Regions from separate parts of the Pseudoalteromonas sp. AWM4_233 genome, predicted to be linked through region 1. Evidence: predicted binding sites of a transcription regulator. Region 1 holds the regulator's gene; each other region holds the start of a gene.
The links. The regulator LexA, encoded in region 1, represses DNA repair genes until DNA is damaged. The targets are predictions, from matches to a motif close to TACTGTATNNNNATACAGTA.
Positions count from the first base shown of each region.

Region 2: ACXAC4_RS12975 (YebG family protein) is a predicted target of LexA. The motif match lies at 3,869-3,888, and genes of this name have one in related genera.
Region 3: ACXAC4_RS05830 (exonuclease domain-containing protein) is a predicted target of LexA. The motif match lies at 5,116-5,135, and genes of this name have one in related genera.

Region 1 is NZ_JBSWSZ010000001.1:3,420,829-3,428,815, forward strand. It holds gene ACXAC4_RS15565 (SURF1 family protein) at 1-288, opposite strand, end outside; gene ACXAC4_RS15570 (cytochrome c oxidase subunit 3) at 309-1,178, opposite strand; gene ACXAC4_RS15575 (cytochrome c oxidase assembly protein) at 1,187-1,738, opposite strand; gene ctaD (cytochrome c oxidase subunit I) at 1,740-3,320, opposite strand; gene coxB (cytochrome c oxidase subunit II) at 3,323-4,462, opposite strand; gene lexA (transcriptional repressor LexA) at 4,712-5,329, opposite strand; rRNA gene rrf (5S ribosomal RNA) at 5,746-5,859, opposite strand; rRNA gene ACXAC4_RS15600 (23S ribosomal RNA) at 5,978-7,987, opposite strand, start outside.
Region 2 is NZ_JBSWSZ010000001.1:2,899,159-2,907,145, forward strand. It holds gene ACXAC4_RS12945 (hypothetical protein) at 1-307, opposite strand, end outside; gene ACXAC4_RS12950 (hypothetical protein) at 450-767, opposite strand; gene ACXAC4_RS12955 (hypothetical protein) at 1,087-1,407, shown strand; gene dsbB (disulfide bond formation protein DsbB) at 2,510-3,028, shown strand; gene ACXAC4_RS12965 (DUF6170 family protein) at 3,035-3,340, shown strand; gene ACXAC4_RS12970 (ComEA family DNA-binding protein) at 3,391-3,687, opposite strand; gene ACXAC4_RS12975 (YebG family protein) at 3,905-4,222, shown strand; gene ACXAC4_RS12980 (M16 family metallopeptidase) at 4,313-7,192, opposite strand; gene ACXAC4_RS12985 (methylenetetrahydrofolate reductase) at 7,645-7,987, shown strand, end outside.
Region 3 is NZ_JBSWSZ010000001.1:1,315,618-1,323,604, forward strand. It holds gene ACXAC4_RS05785 (sensor histidine kinase) at 1-479, shown strand, start outside; gene ACXAC4_RS05790 (YtoQ family protein) at 567-998, opposite strand; gene ACXAC4_RS05795 (DUF2798 domain-containing protein) at 995-1,243, opposite strand; gene ACXAC4_RS05800 (cytochrome c biogenesis CcdA family protein) at 1,317-2,027, opposite strand; gene ACXAC4_RS05805 (thioredoxin family protein) at 2,030-2,413, opposite strand; gene ACXAC4_RS05810 (DUF6279 family lipoprotein) at 2,557-3,390, opposite strand; gene ACXAC4_RS05815 (hypothetical protein) at 3,601-4,044, shown strand; gene ACXAC4_RS05820 (hypothetical protein) at 4,050-4,352, opposite strand; gene cspE (transcription antiterminator/RNA stability regulator CspE) at 4,663-4,869, opposite strand; gene ACXAC4_RS05830 (exonuclease domain-containing protein) at 5,146-7,302, shown strand; gene ACXAC4_RS05835 (response regulator transcription factor) at 7,320-7,987, opposite strand, start outside.

The DNA.
Region 1 (7,987 bases):
GACACGTCCATCCACAATTCTATTATCTAAAAACCAGATGTATTGTTGCTCTAGCCTTCCCATTAAAGAAACGGTTTGGCCATGCAATCTTTCAATAGGGCGATTTTGCAATGCTTGGATAAACTCGAACGAAGTCAACTCAACTTGACTAAATTCATCAAGTTGAAGCTGCTTTTCTTTTGCTCTAGAAAACTGCCAGTAAGACAAACCTAGGCACGTTGTCACAACTGTGATGCATACTAGCCAAATGATTATAGCTTGCCATGGCAGCGCTCTGATTAAAGCCATATAAGTCCCTCATTTCGCACCTATAAAACGTAGACGAAAACAAATAAACATACCCATACAACATCGACAAAATGCCAATACCAAGCAGCGGCTTGAAAAGCGAAATGTTTATCTTCGGTAAAATGTCCTTTTGCCACTCTTATTAATACAATCGTTAATAAAATTGCGCCTATGGTGACGTGCATACCATGAAACCCAGTTAAAAGATAAAAGGTATTGCCATAGATACCTGACTGAAGCGTCAAGTTGAGCGCTTCATACGCATGGACATATTCTTGGGCTTGTAGTGCTAAAAAGATAAAACCAAGTATTACCGTGATAAGTAAGAAAAGAGTGAGCGGTTTGCGTTTATTTGACTCGATGGCTTTATGCGCGAAATGTAAGGTTACAGAAGATGTAAGCAGAATAATCGTATTAATAAGTGGCAGACCATACCATGGCATACTCTGTGTTACATCTCCAGCCGGTGTTGAAAGTAGCGGCCACATCGCTTCAAAGTTTGGCCATAGTACTTCATTCGTCATTTGGTTATTGCTTGCACCTCCTAGCCAAGGTACAGAAAACACTCTTGCGTAAAGCAGAGCACCAAAAAATGCAAAAAAGAACATCACCTCAGAAAAAATAAACCAACTCATACCTTGCTTGAATGAACGATCCATTTGCGCTGAATACAGGCCTTTATCAGACTCTTGGATAACATGCTTAAACCAGCCAAAAAGCATATAAAGTAATATCAAAACACCTAAACCTAATATGAGAACACCACTTAAATCTTCACTACCCAATTGCATGACAGTCAGACCTGCCCCAACAGCAATGAAGAACATAGCTACAGCACCTATAATTGGCCAAGGACTTTGGGCGGGTACATAATAACTTTGAGATTGCATAATTCCTCCTAACCTTTGTAAGGTTCGGTTTTCGCGTCATCACGCGCTAACGCGACGTCACTGATATCAAAAATGGCGTAAGATAAGGTTAGCTCTTGAACGTCTTGAGGTAACTCTGTATCAACATAAAATACGAGCTTGAACTCAACTTCTTGATTAGGTTCGAACGGCTGTCTATCAAAGCAAAAGCAAGCTACTTTATGTAAGTATTTGGCTGCTTTTCCTGGTGAAACAGACGGTACTGCCTGCATCACTCTCTGGTATTCACTAAGGTTTTTAGCGACAAAAATAAGCTCTGACATCTCACCTGGTTTTACAGCGACAGAAAACTGTTTTGCTTTTACACTAAACGGCACACCTTGCTTAGTTTGAGTAATAAAACTCACATCAATCATTCTCGATTCATCCACTAAATTACTAGCCTGTGCTGCTTCCATATCAGGCTTTCCGTTTAAGCCTGTTACTTCACAAAAAACGTCATAAAGCGGCACAAGTGCAAAAGCAAAAGCAAACATGCCTACTACAGCGATTATGAGTTTCTTAACGAGTGCCGCATGCATACTACTTCACCTTAGGAGGAGTACTGAATGTATGTAAAGGTGCTGGGGAAGGTACCTCCCACTCTAGCCCTTCTGCACCATCCCACACTTTAGCTGGCACCGATTCACCACCCCGTGCACATTTGAACACACACCACACAAAAATGAGCTGAGAAAGGCCAAAGGCAAAACCACCAATGCTAATGATGGCATTGAAATCAGCAAACTGAAGCGCGTAATCAGGTATGCGTCTTGGCATACCCGCAAGGCCTACAAAGTGCATTGGGAAAAATAAAATGTTGACGCTAATTAATGACATCCAAAAATGCCACTTCGCTGTGGTTATACAGTACATGTTGCCAGTCCATTTAGGTAACCAATAATAAACAGCCGCCATAATGGAAAATACAGCACCTGTTACAAGTACGTAATGGAAGTGCGCCACAACAAAATAAGTATCATGGTACTGGAAGTCTGCTGGAGTGATCGCAAGCATCAACCCCGAGAAGCCCCCCAACGTAAAGAGCACGATAAACGCAATGGAAAACATCATAGGGATCTCAAAACTAATCGAGCCACGCCACATAGTTGCAACCCAATTAAAGACTTTGACTCCCGTAGGTACAGATATCAGCATGGTCGCATACATAAAGAAGAGCTCTCCAGCTAACGGCATACCTGTGGTAAACATATGGTGTGCCCATACGATAAAAGATAAAAAAGCAATAGAAGAGGTTGCGTATACCATGGAAGAGTAGCCGAATAGCTTCTTCCGGGAAAAAGTAGGCACTATGGTCGATATAATGCCAAATGCAGGCAGTATCATGATGTAAACTTCAGGATGACCAAAGAACCAAAAAATATGCTGGAACATAACAGGATCTCCGCCACCTGCTGCATCAAAGAAGCTGGTACCAAAATATTTATCGGTAAGTACCATAGTTACAGCACCAGCTAATACAGGCATTACGGCAATCAATAAAAAAGCGGTTATTAACCAGGTCCATACAAAGAGAGGTAACTTCATCCATGTCATGCCAGGGGCGCGTAAATTGACAATGGTTACAATGACATTAATTGCTCCCATGATTGAACTGATGCCCATTATATGAACTGCAAACACAAACAATGCTGTATTGTCGTTACTATATGTTGTGGATAACGGTGCATAGAAAGTCCAGCCAAACGCTGGGCCCCCTCCTTCCATAAACAGTGAAGCAAGTAAGATTGCAAATGCAAAAGGTAAAATCCAAAAACTCCAGTTATTCATTCTAGGCAGCGCCATATCTGGTGCGCCTATCATCATGGGGATCATCCAATTAGCAAGGCCTGTAAAGGCAGGCATAACAGCGCCAAACACCATGATCAAACCATGCACTGTAGTCATTTGATTAAAGAAATGTGGGTCAACTAGCTGCAGTCCAGGCTGAAATAACTCAGCTCTGATCACCATGGCCATAGCGCCACCAATCAAAAACATCACTAACGAAAAGATTAAATAAAGAGAGCCAATTTCTTTATGATTAGTCGTAAACAACCAACGCTTTATACCTGTAAGATGCTCCTCATGAGCATGTTCTGAACTTTGAACCTGAGTACTCATGATTACTCTCCTGACGCTTTATCGATGAACGCTTGAACTTGGCTAGGCTGGATTACTTCACCCGTATCATTGCCCCAGCTATTACGTTTGTAAGTGATAACAGCCGCAATTTGTTTTACTGTAAGTTGCTTTGCAAATGCCTGCATTGCTGTACCTGGGCGACCGTTTAGCAGCACATCTATATGCTCATCTAGATCCCCTTTAACAACCGCATTATCTTTAAGACCAGGGAAGACGCCAGGCAGCCCCAATCCTGTAGGTTGATGACAAGCTGCACAATATCCCATGTAAACTGTCTGACCTTCTGTCATTAAGTCTTCTTTACTTAGAGTTTGTGATAGTACAGCTTCGGCCTCTTTCGCTGCTTCTGTTTTGGCTAACTGTTGCTCAGTTAACCATTGTTCGAATTTTTCAGGTGAGACAGCTTCAACAACTACAGGCATGAAGCCATGGTCTTTACCACATAGCTCAGCGCACTGACCTCGGTAAATACCTTCTTCATTTACTTTGGTCCAAGCTTCATTGATAAACCCTGGGTTGGCATCTTTCTTAACTGCAAAATCAGGTACCCACCATGAATGAATAACGTCATCTGACGTCATTAGAAATCTCACTTTTTTGTTTGTAGGTATTACCAGCGGTTTATCTACATCCAATAGATAGGTCTCTGTTTTTTCTTCCTCATTATTAACCTGAGATAAAGGCGTAGATAACACAGAAAAGAAATCAACGTCATGACCAAGGTATTCATAGTGCCATTTCCACTGTGACCCTGTGACCTTGATTGTTATGTCAGCCTTGCTGGTATCCTCCATAGCAATTAAAGTCTTAGTTGCGGGGATCGCCATGATGACAAGAATAAGAAAAGGAATAGCAGTCCAAACAATTTCAACTTTGGTACTTTCATGAAACTGTGCAGCCACAGCTCCTTTTGATTTTCTGTGCTTTAATAAAGCCCAAAACATCACTGAAAATACAATCAAGCCGATTACACAACAGATTAGAAAAATGGTCATATGTAGTTCATAAACACTATGACTTACATCAGTAACCCCTTTTCTCATGTTGTAGTCACTATTGGCTAATGAAAGTGGACTAAGCAACAAAAAAGTAAGCAAATAAGCAAATTTACTTATTCTCATACGACGCCCCCATTTATCGACTTCAGCATGAAGTTCGCAGTTAGAATTATTGGATGACCGTCATAGGATCCGACTAAAGTCGAAGGCAATACATGACCTATTAACAATTAGTCAATAAATAAGCAATTAGCAAGAAAGTAAAATAGAAGAATTTGATATATTAAAATGGAAAGTAAGAAGAGATATGGTTAGCTGACTAAAGAAACAGAAAAAGAGAGCAGCTAACCTATTGTTAGAATTATATAGAAGTTACATCCAATTAGAATTTCTTATAACACCTACAGCAAGACCTTCAATAGCAAAAGGTTCGTGTTCTAGATCAACCTCGATTGGAGAAAACTCTTCATTTTCAGCATGTAATAGCACTTTGCTACCTTTTTGTTCTAACCTTTTAACTGTTACATCGTTGTCTACTCGAGCAACAACAACTTGACCATTTTGAGCAACTTGCGCTTTATGTACAGCCAAAAGATCACCATCAAGAATACCGATGTCTTTCATGCTCATTCCATCTACACGTAATAAGTAATCAGCAGCAGGCTTAAATAAACTCGGATCAACCTCATAATGACTTTCGATATGTTCTTGAGCCAAAATAGGCTCTCCTGCAGCAACTTTACCAATCAAAGGAAGCCCTGTATCTTCAGACGAGCCATCGTCGACTAATCGAATACCACGACTAGCCCCAGGCACCATTTCTATCACCCCTTTCTTAGCTAAAGCTTTTAAATGCTCCTCAGCAGCATTAGCACTTTTAAAACCAAGCGCATCAGCAATTTCAACACGTGTAGGAGGCATACCTGTATCTTTGATGAAGACTTTGATGAGTTCAAATACTTGTTCTTGTCGTTTCGTTAGTGGTCGCATACAACTGGTTTTCCATACAGGTAAAGATACTGTGAGTATATACAGTTGTGTCAAAATGGCAAACTAAATTTGGATAGATTTAATGCAATAAAGTGCAAAATTAGCGACTGTGAACGCAGTGAGTGCGCTTCTTTTGCGCAAGTATAGTGCGAAAGGTTTATGACAAGCGCGCAGCGCTTACATTCTTTTCGCGCAAGGTGAACTGAATTAGTTTAACTGAAGTTTAGGGTTTAGTTATTTAGACGTTTGAAAAATGTGTCAGAATCAACAGAGTGGCTACTGTGAAGGCTGCTCATTTCACCTTACGCTAATTCGTCTTTTTATCACCGAGCATTGCCTCATCACCGTGCAGGACGATTTAGCACCATAAACGCAAAAAACCCGCTGCATTGCTGCAACGGGTTTCTTTAATTAGGCCCTGGCGATGTTCTACTTTCACATGGGAAGCCCACACTATCATCGACGCTGTTTCGTTTCACTTCTGAGTTCGGCATGGGGTCAGGTGGTTCCAAAACGCTATAGTCACCAGGAAATTCGGTGCGCTAATCGCTTTCGCAATTAACTTAAAATCTGGAAAAAATCTGATAATTTCTAAAACTTCTACTCTAGTTCATATTAGCTTCTGAGCTAAAACCACTTTGGCGTTGTATGGTTAAGCCTCACGGGTAATTAGTACTGGTTAGCTTAATGTATCACTACACTTCCACACCCAGCCTATCAACGTTGTAGTCTCCAACGGCCCTTCAGTTAACTTAAAGTTAAAGTGAGAACTCATCTCGAGGCTCGCTTCCCGCTTAGATGCTTTCAGCGGTTATCGATTCCGAACGTAGCTACCGGGCAATGCAATTGGCATCACAACCCGAACACCAGCGGTTCGTCCACTCCGGTCCTCTCGTACTAGGAGCAGCCCCTCTCAATTCTCAAACGCCCACGGCAGATAGGGACCGAACTGTCTCACGACGTTCTAAACCCAGCTCGCGTACCACTTTAAATGGCGAACAGCCATACCCTTGGGACCGACTTCAGCCCCAGGATGTGATGAGCCGACATCGAGGTGCCAAACACCGCCGTCGATATGAACTCTTGGGCGGTATCAGCCTGTTATCCCCGGAGTACCTTTTATCCGTTGAGCGATGGCCCTTCCATTCAGAACCACCGGATCACTATGACCTACTTTCGTACCTGCTCGACGTGTCTGTCTCGCAGTTAAGCTGGCTTCTACCATTACACTAACCGTACGATGTCCGACCGTACTTAGCCAACCTTCGTGCTCCTCCGTTACTCTTTGGGAGGAGACCGCCCCAGTCAAACTACCCACCAGGCACTGTCCACAACCCCGATTAGGGGCCTATGTTAGAACATCAAACATACAAGGGTGGTATTTCAAGGATGGCTCCATGACATCTGGCGACGCCACTTCAAAGCCTCCCACCTATCCTACACATGTAGGCTCAATGTTCAGTGCCAAGCTGTAGTAAAGGTTCACGGGGTCTTTCCGTCTAGCCGCGGGTACACAGCATCTTCACTGCGATTTCAATTTCACTGAGTCTCGGGTGGAGACAGCGTGGCCATGGTTACACCATTCGTGCAGGTCGGAACTTACCCGACAAGGAATTTCGCTACCTTAGGACCGTTATAGTTACGGCCGCCGTTTACCGGGGCTTCGATCAAGAGCTTCGCCTAAGCTAACCCCATCAATTAACCTTCCGGCACCGGGCAGGTGTCACACCGTATACGTCATCTTACGATTTTGCACAGTGCTGTGTTTTTAATAAACAGTCCCAGCCACCTGGTCACTGCGGCTCCCGTCCGCTTAGAGAGTAAATCTCATCACAGATAGGAGCGTACCTTCTCCCGAAGTTACGGTACAATTTTGCCTAGTTCCTTCACCCGAGTTCTCTCAAGCGCCTTAGTATTCTCTACCTGACCACCTGTGTCGGTTTGGGGTACGATTCGAAATAATCTGAAGCTTAGAGGCTTTTCCTGGAAGTAGGGCATCATCAACTTCACTACCGTAGTAGCTCGTCTCGACTCTCAGCCTTAGCGACCCGGATTTTCCTAAGTCACCAGCCTACAGCCTTTCACATGGACAACCAACGCCATGCTTGATTAGCCTGCTCCGTCCCCCCATCGCAATTATTCCAAGTACGGGAATATTAACCCGTTTCCCATCGACTACGCTCTTCAGCCTCGCCTTAGGGGTCGACTTACCCTACCCTGATTAACATGGGATAGGAACCCTTGGTCTTCCGGCGTGCGGGTTTTTCACCCGCATTATCGTTACTCATGTCAGCATTCGCACTTCTGATATGTCCAGCATGCCTCCCGGCACACCTTCAGCCACTTACAGAACGCTCCCCTACCCCGCATACTAATGTATGCAGCCGTAGCTTCGGTGGTATGTTTAGCCCCGTTACATCTTCCGCGCAGGCCGACTCGACTAGTGAGCTATTACGCTTTCTTTAAAGGATGGCTGCTTCTAAGCCAACCTCCTAGCTGTTTTAGCCTTCCCACATCGTTTCCCACTTAACATACACTTTGGGACCTTAGCTGACGGTCTGGGTTGTTTCCCTCTCCACGATGGACGTTAGCACCCACCGTGTGTCTCCCGGATATTACTTTACGGTATTCGGAGTTTGCAAAGGGTTGGTAAGTCGG
Region 2 (7,987 bases), 520 kb from region 1:
GTCGCCCATATAAACATTCATTCGAACCTGTCGACACCCAAATTGTGACAGATTTAGATGATGAAGCAGCGGTTAATAAAGCAGAATAAATTTGATTGTATGACACTGAACTTTCATGAATTGCGTAAAAATCTGATGTACCGCAAGTACTATTTTTCTTTTGAATTGGAGTGCTAGGCTTTACGTAGGTAACTCCTGTAGCTGAACTAATTCTTATTGAATCAACTGTAAACTTACTCACAACTACATCGTTTGAAAAAGCAAATGTAGACAAACTTAATAAAAATAATGCTATTATTTTTTTCATTTTAATCCTTAAAATAGAGTCAACTTTACGAACGCTTTATTTTAAATCTTATAATTTGTCGTCCGTAAGTTAAAAGCATAGGTAATAAAATTAGGTATCTATCACTGCAACTAAAACCTTCTATTACTAAAAGTACACTTAACTATTTTGCTAAGTAACTAACATAAGCAGTATTAACAGTTTGTCCCCACGGGCTACTACTACATTTATTAGACCAAAAACCTATTTTTTCACCTGTTGTGTATGCCGTTAAGGCCATGCTATACATCTCTTTAAAGCCAGCGGAGTCTTTATCAAGTTTAACAACTCCACTTCTGCCACAATTTTTAGGATTCTTCATTTCAGAATTAAATATATAAACATGCCCAAGCTCAACCTGAATGCCTTTTATCTGAAATGAACCAACATTTCCTGAAGCAAAAAAGGGAAGTAACAACATTAGGAATAAAATCTTTTTCATTTATCACCAACAAAATTAAAAATAAAAAACCAATATTATTACAAAATTGCAACCCAGTCACTTTTTAGGTACATTTCTCTTTTTATAATCAGAAGTATGAAATTGAGGTTTATTATTGTCTTGGTTCGCTGTATTTATCTTTGTTAAAGAATTTCATCCTATCTTTAGAATGTCAGTAGCTCAGATTTATAACGTCCTAGCTTAGAGGATTTATTCAATAAATAGCCAAGAACGGTACTACTATAACATTTCAGATAAAACTAAAGTATTACCACCATGTGTTTATACAAAAACATTACCACTTACAGTAAGAGTAAAAATGAAAAAATTATTAACAACTATATTCGCAATGTTATCGTTCGTATTTTCGAACAGTACTCTAGCTACGACAACCTCAGAAGTCGTACCAAAAAACCTACATATATATAGCGCTTCTGGCAGTACTTATGTTGATTTAACCCCTGCAGGCTGCTCGCGTTCTCGTTATTATCTTGATCCTAAACACGTAAAATACGACGCAATCTTTGCAATTTTACTTGCCGCCCAAACCGCTGGTAAAAAAGTACAAGTTCGCTTTGATAAGTGCGTTAATGGTTCAAACCCACAAGGTAATATTGTTGGTGTTTACCTTAAAGGATAAGCCTATAAAAATTGGGTTATGTTGAGGAGTTAAATAATCAAAAATCAACCCAAAAGGGTTAAAAATGAAAAAGTGATCTGCTTTAATCAAACAGGACACTTTTTAATGGAATATAATCCAATGATTAAGGTATGAAATGACAAAACCACAGAAAAGTTACTTTATATCTGGAAAGCTCAGTTTGAAGCAGAGCAATCTAGAACCAGTTTTAGTGCAGATACCAATTATTATGGTAGACCGACTGTTGTAAATCTCAGAAATTTGATTGATGAAAAAGAAAACTCGAAGGTTTTACCATCTCACAACTAAGTTGAACTCGGGAATAAGTAATAATTTCAATACCTTGTAAGTGGTTATGAAAAACCTATAACAGGTTTCTCATAATCACTTACAATGTACAATTTAGTGCTAAATTAATTAAGACAAACCCACATTAGAGCACCTCACCTTCACTGTATAATTGCAAAACCAAATCATTAAAACCTATAAATGATTAACACTAAAACCTAGTGTATCAAACAAGCAAAGTAGCATGAGGGCAGTTTTGAAGCGCGGATTTATTCTCGAAGTAACTAAAGGTTTGGGTATGCGGGCGGCATCTGCTCTAAAGGCAATCTTTCTAATAGCAGCAAAACCAATTCACGCTGAAAGTATGTTAAAAACTATTGACCTTGGTCAGCAAACAAACGTAGCATGCTCGTCTGCGTAATTTAGTACAACGCCAATTAAAAACACTTTTAAAAGAGCTTGGTTAAAATTATTTAAATAAATCTCAGTTTTAGTGCCAAAGTGAGTAAAAAATCTCAAGTTGAGTGGCAAAATTAAAAAGTGACAATTTTTTAAGTCACTGAGAAGAGATAAAAGAGTCTGCCTGAGATTCTCAAGTTAAGTGGCAGTCACCATTACAATTCATTTTTTGTTCTACTGGTTAAGTAAAATTTACCAACTACCGTTAATTCTTGCAGCTAGTAACCTCTGTCAGCATAATACCCACAACATAATTCAGTTTCGCAGCATTTAGGTTCACTAACCTTGAAAAATTGAACCTATTTGTAATGCAAGTTATCTGATAGCTAACTTAATATAACAATAAGAGAATCTTATGAACTGGTTGAACACCCTTCCAACTTCTAGAAAAGCGTGGGGCCTGTTGGCACTGACAGCATTTTTACTTGAAGTCACGGCTTTATATTTTCAATACGCTATGGGCTTAGAGCCTTGTATCATGTGTATTTATCAAAGAACGGCTGTGCTAGGTGTGTTTGCAGCAGGTCTTATTGGTTTTATTTCCCCAAGTAACGGTATTTTCCGTGGTATTGGCGCTACAACATGGGGCGTAAGTAGTATTTGGGGTTATATGTTGGCAAAAGAGCATTTAAATATGCAAACCACCACTGATCCATTTGCGTTCACTTGCGATATAGTTCCTAACTTCCCTGAGTTTATGCCATTACATGAGTGGATCCCGGCGTTTTTTGCCGCAACCGGTGATTGTGGCAGCATAGACTGGCAGTTTGTTGGTTTAAGCATGCCTGGCTGGATGGAAGTCATTTTCGCGTTATATGCGATCAGCTTCTTAGTTGTTGTACCTTTTATTCTTTGGTCTTTAGTAAAAAAGTAAAATTAAATGCATTTTAATCTTCGCAATATTGAGCAGTTAAAGCCGTACAAGCTTCGTGATAAGCAACAAATCATCGCAATAGCTTTGAGTCACTTAGAAGCCCCTGAAAAAGTGTTATTAGGCTGCTGTAAGCTCGCCATCCTGATGCCATTTTTTATTTCTTTGGCTTATTTTGAAGGCTGGTATTTACTACCACCTTTGTTGCTGGCAGGTATTTTATACCCTCTTCTCACTACGCCACTGGAAATTGCATTTACCAAAAGCAAACTGAATGATGCCATTGCGGAGTTTGAAAAGCAGAACCAAAACTAAAAAAGGGCGATTGCGCCCTTTTTTTAATTTTTCATCTGAGAATTTAAAGCTTAAAACTTTACCTTCCCTTCTAACTTCACGACGATACTTTTACCAACCCCTTTAACAGCCATTAGGGAGTTAAGGTCGTCAAAAGGTCCATTTTGCTCGCGGAAACTAACAATGGCCATCGCCTTGCCTTTTCCGATCCCTGGCAATTTTACAAGCTCTTCGAGAGAAGCTTCATTAATATTAATTGTCTGATGAATTTCAGATTGAATTTCTTGTGACGCTTGTTGCTGTGCAGATTCTGCTAATACAGATGGTGCAACAAACAAACTAGTGGCTAAAAGTAATGCTTTGATCATATTTCCCTCCTGGAAAATCCTTGAAATTTAATAAATGACGGGTAGAACTCCTTACCCAAATTACTCATACGAGTAATGTTAAATAAAGATGACAATGACATGAAAGTCAAACTTAATACTTATCAACATAACTAAAGTCTTAATATTGACCTAATAGCTTGCAAAATAGGCCTTAAAAGATTACTGTATAAAAAAACAGTGCAATTGGGAGTGTATCATGGCTGTTGTTGTTAAGTATGTGGTAGAAAGAAATGGAGTCGAGCGCATGACCTTTACCAGCAAAAAAGAGGCTGATGCTTACGACAAAATGCTTGATGTTGCTGAGTCTTTAGAAGAGATGCTAGGTAAAGTGGATGTGCCGCTGAGTGAGCAACAAGTTGAGTCATTAGCATTAGAAATGGCGAAGCAAAAAGATGACTTTATTAATGTACTTAAAGGTTCAAAACCAAGTACACCTGCGAAAAAGTCAAAGAAAGATGCTGATGTGAATGATAGCGATGCTGATGAGAATGTCACACCTATCAAACAAGCCTAACAGTACTTACTTCAAATAATAAAAAAGCCGCTCAATGAGCGGCTTTTTTGTCGCTGTCACAATATAAGTTGCGACAGAGAAAGTATTTAATTACTCAAATACTTTCTCTACATCCAACACTTCAATGTTTTTCGCAGGAATATTCAGCTTATAGCTTTCAATTTGCTTATCTTCATTGATAAGTGCTGCAGGCTTATCTGAGTTATATTTCAGTGGTGAAACCGTTTCTTTTGCAAGACGTTTTTGCATGTCTTTGCCGTCACCTGTGATGAATACATACTGCACATCATCAGTTTGCAGGTTTTCACGAATAACACGGTTCACATCTTCCACTGTCAGTGAAGCAAGTTGTTTACGAACGTACTCAACAAAACTTTCTGTGTTGTAGAATTCGCTATCAAGTGCATAACCTAGCTGACGATCTTGGCTTGCCACCAGCTGAGGCACAAAATTGCTCAAGAAGTTACGTGTTGCATTAAAGTCAGCTTCAGTCATGCCATCTTTAATTAGCTTGTCTAGTTCAAACAAAGCAACGCGCGTTGCGAAATGCGCATCATTGTTTGAACGAAGAGGACGTAACCACACTTGGAAAATTTGCTCTGAACGACCTAAGTTCGCATCCGGCTTAGTTTGGAACATACCACGTGGGAAGTACTCAATGTACGCATAGTCACCATAGTTCATACCACGTACCTGACGAATGCGTTGATATAAGAAACTGTTTGAGCTTCTGTGCTCACCAAAGTAAGAGCGAACTAGCCAAAGCGCAGTCCAATCTTTAGAGCTACGGATTGTGTCAATTGGGAAACCAAATGATACTGCAGTAGATTTAGCATTTTTCTCAACAATCGTCGCATGACGGCCCGCTAGTTTAGGCGCATCAGGAATGCTTAAACGCGCTTCATCCCCTTTCGGCAGGCCTGCTAGGTCATTTAACATTTGCGCTTTTACATCATTGTCTAAATCACCCGTAATACCCACGTTTAGCTTAGCTTGGGTGAATTGTGCTGCATAGAATGCTTTCACGTCATCTAGGGTTAACGCTTCAAGGTCTGACAAATCACCTAAGTTATAACTTTCATAAGGGTGACCTTCATATAGTTTATGATAAAGCACTTCTTTACCCAGCTCTTCGTCATTTGAAGATTTCAAGCCCGCTTTAATGCCATCAATTAGCTCTTTCTTAAGACGTTTAAAGTCATCTTCTCTGAAACCTGGGTTTAACAATTGATCACTAACAAGTGCATACCATTGCTCAGCGTTATCTTTGTGAACACGGCCACGTAAAGAAATCATTTCTTTATCTAACTGATATCCAAAGCTACCAGCAATTGGATAAAGTGCTTTTTGAATTTCTTTGTAGCTCTTAGTTTGTGAACCACCACGTGCGATCATAGCTGCTGTTAATGCCGCTACACCCTTTTTGCCTGCCGGATCAGCCGCTGCACCAGTGTAAAATAATAAGTTCACATCAACCAATGGTGAACTATTGGTTTTATCTAATACCTTGAAGTGACGCTCAACAGGCTGGCTCGCTTGTTTAGCAAGTGCTGATACAGACACCTCTTTCTCGAAACCAGAAACAGTCTCAAGTGCAGACATGGTCACGGTCGTACGGCCATTATCAACAAAGTATTTGTTTGCAATGTCACGAATGTCTTCAGCTGTAATGGCATCTGCAGACGCATATAACTGGTTGATCACTTCTGGGTCACGCTCAAAATGCATATAGCTTGCAAGCGTTGACGCAATGGCTTGTGATGAATCTAAGCCATTGATGAAGCTGTACTTAAGGTTTGACTTCAATGCAGCTAACTTATCTGCATCCACCAGCTCAGTGCGTGCTTTAGCGTACGTTTTTGCAATTGCATCACGTACTGCGGCTAAATCTTCTTCTTTTTCAACTTTAACAAAGACATGTAATAAACCTGGGTCCTTTGTCTCTGCATTATAAGTAAACATTTGGCTAGCAAGCTGTTTGTCTACTACGAGCTCTTGATATAACTCTGAATTCGAAGAGAAATAAAGCTGTGAGATCAGATCAAGTGCTGCGCGATCTTTTTTAGTCGGCTGCCAAGCAGTGCCTTTGTATGATACGAGTAACCAGTGACCCGGCATGCCTTCGAACTGTTCATGCACATATTTAGGCGCTTGTTGTTTTGGCTCTACCGGAATATCCGCTTGGTAGTCACCTTTTTTCCAATTGCCCCAGTGCTTCTTAACCATATTCATGGTTTCTTGCGGGTCAACATCGCCTACAATCACAAGTGAAACATACTCTGGCTTATAAAAGCGCTCAAAGAACGTCTGGCCATACGCCATTTGATCAGGCATAGCTTCAATATCTTCGAAAAAGCCCATTGTGGTGTGCTTATAAGTGTGCTTTTCAAATGCCTCTTTGCGCACTGCAGCAAGTAGTTTACGGATTGGGCTGGCATTATTTTTTAAATACTCACCTTTAACCGTCAGTGCTTCAGTACGAAACTGCTCTTCTGAATACTTTAGGTTTTGAAAAATGTCCGCTTTGATTTCAAGTACTTTGTCTAAATGTTCTTTAGAGAAATTTAAGTGGTAGTTGGTGTAGTCGTTTGTCGTGTAAGCGCGGTTGTCTACCCCTGAGTTTTTCAGAATATCTGCATAAACATCTTGTGGGAATTTTTCAGAGCCTTTAAACATCATGTGTTCAAAAAAGTGTGCGAAACCGGTTTTGCCTGCTTCGATTTCATTTCTAGAGCCTACAGATACTGGAATTTGTAGCGATACAACATCAGGATAATCCGTTTTAACGACCATCACACGAAGACCATTTTCTAGTTCTTCTAACACATAGTCTTGTGCAAATACTTTGTTCTCAACAGACGCTGATGCAACAGTGGCATTCGCTGTATTGCTTGTCTGTGCATTATTACTTATACAACCTGACAGCGCTAAAGTCACTGCAAGGCTGGTTGCCAAAAGTTTAAATTTCATGTGATTTCCAAATTCAGTTTTTATTTTTCATACCATTCCTCTTAATTAAGCGATCTATTTTGAGGCAAGGAAAACTTGTCGATAACACCGCTCACGCCGAGCTACCTACTTCCAGTAGGCAAGGCGGAAATTTGGCTATTTAGTTGTTCTAAATGAGAAATTCCCAGCGAGGTTATCATCAGTTTTAGTCTCTCAAAATAATTGAGTATTATTGAGGATTGGTATCACATATGTTACCGCTTCAATTATGCAATAAATTACTGTGACTCGCTCATTTACAAGCAATATTTATGTAAATAAATATATCCGAGTTACTGAATTATCCCTTAAGCCTCAAAAACAACATGAGAGAAATTCATAGTGTTTGAATAAGTTTCATGAAAAAAATCTATCTAGACGTCTAAATGGCTGCTATATTTACCTCATCAGCACAACCAATGGGAATGAGGACCATGGCTTTATCATTACAAGAGAAAATTTTGGACCCTAATCAAGGCGTATATTTAATTGGTACTACTCCGCCAAAGATGGGGACTGATGAAGCGCAAGTCAAAACCATTGCACAAAAGCTACTTGGTCGTTTACACGAGATTGAATATGACGGTGTTGTGATTTACGACATTCAAGATGAAAGCAGCCGCACTCAAGTTCCGCGCCCTTTTCCATTCAAGCATACCGTAGATCCATGTGAATACAGCCAACTCGTTAAAGAGTTGTCACAACTTGATGTCATCACCTATAAAAGTGTGGCACAACGTGAGGCGAGCGAATTTAATCAGTGGCTTAACAATACTA
Region 3 (7,987 bases), 2.1 Mb from region 1:
GGGAAGACTCTGATGTTTTCATTCTCTCAGATATTAATCAAGGCATTGAATCGACATTAAATATTCTACGCAATGAGTTAAAAACAGATTGTGAAGTCACGCTTGATTTACAGCCTTTACCTGAGGTGCCGGTCAATATTGGTAAGCTCAACCAAGTGTTTATGAATCTCATAATGAATGCGAAGCAAGCGATTTCTGAACGAGGAAAAATATCGATTAGCACACAATTTATTGATGACTGGATAGAAATAAAAGTCAGTGATACAGGCTGTGGTATTCCAAGGTCACACCTAAAAGATATTTTCACACCTTTTTACACGACCAAGCCAGTAGGAGAGGGCACCGGACTGGGTTTAGCGATTTGCTATCGGATCATATGCCAAGAGCATAATGGTAAATTGAGCGTTGATTCTGACAATCAAGGTACTGTATTTACAATTCAGTTGCCAGTGAGACACCAAGTTGAGAAGACTGCTTAAATATCTCGGCTAGAGAAATAATACGTATTATAAATTTATGTTTTGCGCGGCATAAACCGCGCGATTGCCAAGATGGTTTAATAATCTTTAAGCCAAAGTATATTCAATTAATTGAACAACTTGATCTGTTGTGGTCGCCCAAGCATGTGCAGAGCCATCCACTTCTTTGAGAGGGTGAATAATAGACTCGTCGTGTAAAGTAATATAAGGCTTTGCTAGTGCAGCACAGAAACCGGCATCAAATGCGGCATTCCATTGTTTATATTTATCGCCAAAGCGGATCACCGCAAGGTCACAGCTTTTAATGGCATTTTGAATTCTGATGGCATTAACTTTAGCTGATTTGTGATCACGCCAAAACTGGTTTTCTTCTTCTCCCAAGCAATCGCCCGCTGCGTCACTACTCTCATGGTCGGTATTTGCTGAAATAAATGTCACCGGTAAGTTTTTCGCTTTACAGCCAGCAATAATTTGGTCGCGCCAATCAGTGTGAATTTCGCCAGATAAGTAAATTTTCATGATTGCTCCTCATGTGGTGTCGATTGAATAATAACTAAGCTTACCAATTTGTTGACGATGGGGGCGACAAGATTGATGGTTGGAAACGCAACAACAAACGCAAAAGCCCATGCTTTTAACCAAACAAACAGAACATTTTCAATAAAACCAACATTAAAAAGCGTAATGACAAAAGACATAATGCATGACATCAATAGTGCCATAAAAAAAGAGAAAACGAGTTTTTGATATTTAGCAGAGATCATTTTATGCACTACCTTTGACGAAAGAAAAAGAAAGCCAAATTTGATTGGCTTTCTTTAATTGAGAATGGATTATTTAAACACCAGTCACCCAAGAAGGTAAATAATTAAGTGCGATTGTTTCAAGTGTTTTATCAAATCCGGTTATGACCATAATAGCCAAAATGAGTAACAGAATTCCTAACAGCTTTTTTAGTTTCTCAACATTACTGAACACGTTCGGTCGGAATTTTTGTAAAACGCTGCTAGAGATAATACTGGTAATGATTAAAGCGCTCGCCGTACCTAAACCAAATAAAAATAGCACAGAGCTTGCCATCAGTAAGTCTTGACCTAGCGATGCTAGGGCAATGGCCGCGCCAAGTGTTGGCCCAACGCATGGCAACCACACTAGACCAAGCATCATGCCAATCATAAATTGATTGAAAGCACCGTCTTGCTCGCCCTGCTGTGTTTGTTGTTCAGGTGTCAGTTTTGTTAATACCAGTGATAGCCAATTCGCTACTTTAGGGATCAGCAAACTGAGACCCATTAGCACGAGCATGACAGCGCCAAACCAACGTAAAACTTCTGGCGACAGGCCAAGGCTAAATAAAATAAAGGTTAATACACCACCAGCAAGCGCGAACGCGACACTCAACCCCAGTGCTAATGCAAATTGACCTCTTTTACCGCTATTTGATGATGAAGCCATCACAATGGGAACAAGGGGCCATACGCATGGTGAGAGTATGCTTAGCACACCAGCCATTAATGCTAATGGCAAAGAGACAAATTCAATACCCATGATTAAAACTTAAATGCGCTATTTAGTTTTTCTTCAATAACTTTGAAACGGGTTTCAGCAACCGAATACCAAAACTGCTTGTCACCCTTGTATAAAAGCAACGTTGATTGCCTTGGGGCTCTAAATTTCTTTACCCACTGTTTATCGTTGTCATAATCAACAACAAGTACATGAAACGGTTTATCTGGGTTTTGCTCATGGTATTGTTGGAAAAGCTTTTGTTGCTTCTTACAAGTCGGGCACCAAGGGGCGTATACATCAATCATGATGACTGCATTTTGTGCTTGTAGTTCTGAAAACAGTGCTTCACTAAAAGGTTGTTTTTCAAATGCAGAGGCAGAAAATGCCATAAATAAGCTAATAAGGCTTGTGAAAATATACTTCATGTTGCTCTCTCTAAAAGACTGATTAATTGCTCTAGTAGAGAGAGGAAATGCGTTTTTTATTTCAAAAAAACATAAAAATATTTTTTAAACTAGGTTTGGTTATAAAAACCTACAAACAATTTAACAAAAATTATAAGGCAAATTTATTGTGATAATTCAGAAATATCATTAATCAAATCATCAATTTCGCTCAAGAGGTGCTGCTTTTGTTTGTCGGTTAAACTTAGAAAAACACCATATAAAAAATCGTGGTAGCTTTGACGATTTTGGTTGTTAAAATTGTTTAGCTCGTCACTACGAAATGATTCAGGGCTTAGTAACAGCGATTTAAGTTTGTCTTGATCTTTATTCTCAGAAACAATATTTAATAACACTGTTTTGAGAGAGGCTTGATAACGTGCTCGATAATCTGACCACAAATGAGATGTAGGCGATTGAGCAAGGTAAAGTGATTTGACCATTTTGTGTTGAGATGAGGTGATGTCACCCAACCAATTTTCTAGTGAATTCTCTGTGCGAGTAAACCAGCGTTTTTGGCGTTTTTCATCACTGAGTTTTGCTCGCTTCTCTTGTTTTTCTTTTTCTTGCTCTGCGAGTTCTTCGAACAGGTTATTTACTTGTTTTTTAGTTAAATTAGGTGCTAAAGCGACTAGGTCGGGTACAATTTCTGCACGTAAAGTATGCCAATGCGCAACGGCTTTATCGTTATGATAAGCAATACGCGCTGGGGTGATGTTTCCTTGTTCGATATCTGTTTTGATTTGTTTTAAATGGGCGATATAAGCAGGCAATTCGTTGCTTCTATGCCAATCAAGCCAAGTTTTTAGGTGCTCATCGAGTAGATCTTCTTGGGCATCGTTTAATGACACATAATCGTCAACATACCAATAAGCTAACCAGTCCGCATTCTTATAAGCAAACTTAGTCGAGCAGCCTGTTAATAGTATGAATAATAAGAGTAAGTAATGCTTTTTCATAAGTTTTCCTTTCTGAGCTTACGTAAATCTACGTTGTTAATTTTGTTTTAGATTACTAACAAGCTTGTGTTGCCATGACTGTATCAGTCGAGGTTTTACTAAACATACTTATTTATTATTTAATGCTCAGACTTTGTGCCGCGAAATTTGTTCACTTTTTTTGCCCATAAATTGATAAAGTTCAACAATAGCACGATTAGATTGGTTATAATGCCGGCAGTTCTTTTGGTTTTATTTCGTACTATGGCAATTTCTTCTAAACGTGGACATGGGCGTTTTTCTACAACGCTTTTAGAAAATAATATTATCAGTGCAAAGCTAATTGGCAGCTTCAATGAAAGGGGCTGTTTTAATTATACCGAATCGGTAAAAAACATCGTTAGAGCATTAAATGGTGAGCCTTTTGCAATGCTGGTTGACGATCTAGAACTTGAAGGTGGCACGCCTGAGGCGTATCAAACTTTGCAAGCCTATAATGTTTGGCTCAATACTCAACCGATTATTGCTAAAGCATTTATCGTCAATGACAGAATGACGAAACACATCATATTGCAGCGTTCACCCGCTTTGCTTGAGCAAAATATTGCTTTTTTCGATACCCATGATCAAGCACAAGCTTGGCTATCACAGCAGTTATTACAGAAGTGTGGGTAGAAGCATTAATTAAGCAGATTGTTTATCGCAATTACCCAATTCTCTTGTTCCGCCAAAACAAATTCATACTGTTTACCCGTGTTTAAAGTGACTCGCATCGCTTGCTCAGAAATCGGCATAAATCCCGCGCCTTTGGCTAAACACTGCTCAACTTGGCTTACTTCAGATAAGGCAATCTTTAAAGCCCCTAAAGATAAAGATTTGCTTGCAGGTTTGAAGCTTAAGCCCTGTTCATTTAAAGATAGTTGGCCGTCAGATCGCATCGCACCGATTTGAATAGTTGCAGGGCTTGTAAGGGGAGCAGTCATATTATTCCTTTTCTAAAAATCATTTTTAAATTTGGTAATTAGCTTAGCTGATCGTTTGAATACAAACCAGAGACAATCATCCGAACCCTCGAAATAGAGTATTGAATTAATCGTATTGGTACAGGGCAGCTAGTTTAATATATGAATTACTAAAAAAGGAAAGTAGGTCTCTACACGAGGTGAGCATACTGTTATGCACAGAAAGATATGATTTTAGGTTTACTAGTTAATAGAGAATTAAGAACGACTATTTCCAGGTACAAAAAAAGCAGACAATGTCTGCTTTTTCTCAGAGTATTTTAATTAAAAATTAAAGTACTACGATGTTCTCAGCTTGAGGACCTTTTTGACCTTGAGTTACAGTGAACTCAACTTTCTGGCCTTCAACTAGAGTTTTGAAACCGTCGCCAGAAATTGCACTGAAGTGTGCGAATACGTCTGCGCCAGACTCTTGAGCGATGAAACCAAAACCTTTAGATTCGTTGAACCACTTAACTGTACCAGTTACTTTAGACATAATCATATCCTAAAAAATATATTGTAAAAAAGTGCCCGAAGGCGGTATTGCTTGGAAAATAAAACTTGAACTTAAAGCTTCAGGACGAGTATTACGAGTAGTACAACGAAATGTAGATTTTAAATTTAGACTTTCTTTCTAGCTGATGCGCACTTTATAGGCAATGATTGAGTAAGTCCAGTTATTTCTTAAAAATTTTTCTCGAGTGAACGGTAACTAGACAGCTCAAAACATCTGAAATATGATGACTGTATTGATATACAGTTGTTGTTTGTTATGAAAACCCTACCTGAAAAGTATTACTTGTCACATTTCAATGAATTAATGAGTTTCTTGCACTCGACAAGTATGCATCTATTCACTGATAATCAACGGCTGCAATTAAAAAAATTGTCTTTGTTAAATGAATCAGCATTGTGTTTGTTATTGCGTATTGTAAATAGAAAAAGTGAGTTTGTTTTTAAAGCGCACTTAAACTATGACGAAATAACAGATGTTGAGCGGGCTCTCAGTGAGCTACTTGACGCTGAGCTAGTTAAGTTTGCAATTCATAAACCCCCTCATGAGTTAATTAAAGAGCTGAAAAAACAAGATCTTCAGCAAGTATGTATTAATTCAAATCTCGAGAACACGCCGGTTAAATCAGCAAAAAAACAAGCTTGGGTAGAAGCGCTCTTGCAGCAAGTTCAGTATATTAATGTGCAAGAGTGCTCGGTGTTTAATCGTTATGTGTATTCTGATTTCAAGCCGGTTTTTGAGCTTTGCTTATTTGTTTATTTTGGCAAATTGGGTGGTACACTTTCGCAGTTTTCCATGCGCGACCTGGGTGTTTTAGATGTACATGAAAAAGCGAATACACAAATAAACGCCCATTTTGATGAGCAAGAAGAAGCACAAACCGCTTTTTATTTCTCTAAATTACTACAATCTTTAAAAACATTGAGTGATGATGAAAAACTGACATTGGCACACACCCTTGCAAGTTCTGATTTTCTCCAACCAACAGGTTTCCAAGCCGAATCTAAATACAACACATTGACTTATAAACTCGCCGTGTTTTGTCTGCCTGAGCATGCACAGCTTGCTACACAATTAATGACGCTTAGCGGTCATGTCAGTGCGCAAGAAAAGTTAGTGAGAACTTTATATGCTCAGGGCGATATAGAAGCTTGCAAGCAAAAACTTGACGATATTATTGAACACTCAGCGGATGAAGGTTTATTAATTTTTGCCGAAGACTTTTCAAGAAGAAAGTTTGGTGCTGAGCGCACTTCAATTTTAACAAATATGCTTAGAAACGCAGGGGATGCTATCCCATTAGATGAAGCATTTGTTGGCTCGCCGGAGCAGGGGCTGATAGATAGCTTTGCTCGCCAAGGGATCACCGCGATTCATTGCGAGAATGTTATTTGGCGAGCACTATTTTGTTTAACATTTTGGCCCGAACTTTATGAACATGAACTCAGTGGGTTAGGTAATGAATTTTCTCGGCTACCTAAACCCATTAAAGAAAATATTTTTTACGACATATTTGCCGCAAATATTGAAAAGCGTTTAGCTAGTTTTTCGAGTAATCATGACTTATACATTTGGTTGCTAAAACAAACCACGGCAAATTATGGCAAGCCCAACGGTTTTATTACTTGGTATGAAAGCCTGTTTGATGAGCTCTCACTATTGGTAAAGCATGCACCCATCAAGGCGCTTTGTGCGCATCTTCGTGCCATGGCGAAAAATTACAAAGGGGTAAAAGACGGCTACCCAGATCTTATTTGTGTTAAAGGCACAGAGTTGTTTTGTGTCGAAGTCAAAGCACCGGGTGACAGTTTAAGGCGCAATCAACTGGTGACCATGAACCAGTTATTAAAAGCAGGCTTTGATGTCTCGATAAAAAAAGTCGAATGGCAAATTGATCCCTCCCAGCCATATGTGATCATTGATGTAGAAACTACGGGAGGTAAAAAAGAATATGAGCGCATTACCGAAGTGGCGATGGTTAAAGTCATTGGTGAAGAGATTGTTGAGCATTGGAGCTCATTAGTTAACCCGAACAAACACATACCTAAATACATTACCGAATTAACAGGCATTGATGATCAAATGGTTCACGATGCCCCTGAGTTTGTTGATATTGCTGAGCACATAGCATCATTTACAAGGGGGTGTATATTTGTTGCCCACAACGTGAATTTTGATATGGGGTTTATTCGCGCTGAGTTTGCGCGTTGCGGCATGTATTACAAGCGCGCTAAATTATGTACCGTGTCACTCGGCCGTAAGTTCATTCCGGGTCATAAGTCATATTCCTTAGGCAATATTTGCAGAGATCTGGATATTAGCCTTGTCGGTCACCACCGCGCATTAAATGATGCGATGGCTACCGCTGAGTTGTTTATTAAGATTAATAAAGCAAGGGTAAATACAGCCAGTTGATTTGCTGATGGAAATGTTTAACCAGTTATGACTTTATAGCCAACACCATTAACTGTTTTAATGACTGTTGGCTTTTTTGGGTCAATTTCTACTTTCTTTCTTAATCGGCAAATGATGGTGTCGACAGCGCGCGGAGATTCAGGACCTTCTTCTAAATGGGTGGCATCTATGATTGCTGCTCTAGAATGTGTTCGTGGAGCATTTTTCACTAAAAACTTCAATACGGCATATTCATGAGCAGTGAGAGATATTTCATGGCCGTCGCTATTTACTAGTTCATGAGATACAAGGTTTAAAGACGTCACCCCAAGCTTAACTAAATTGATACTAGAATCGGATAGCTGCGTTGATTTGAGCAATATTTTGATCCGCAACATCAACTCTTTGACTTTATAAGGCTTTGCTAGATAGTCATTGGCTCCAAATTCAAGCCCAGCAATTTTGTCTTCATCAGATGCTCTGCCTGAAGAAACAATGATTGGGGTGTCACAGTTTTGTGCTCTGATTTTTCTTAACAACACCAAGCCATCTTCATCGGGCAAGCCTAAATCTAGAATGATCAAATCAAAAGTCTTTGATTCAAGTAATGACCAACAATCATTCGCAGAAGATGCCGCTGTGACCTTCAAACCACACAGCTCTAAATAAGCACACGTCATTTCACTCAGTTGTACATCATCTTCAA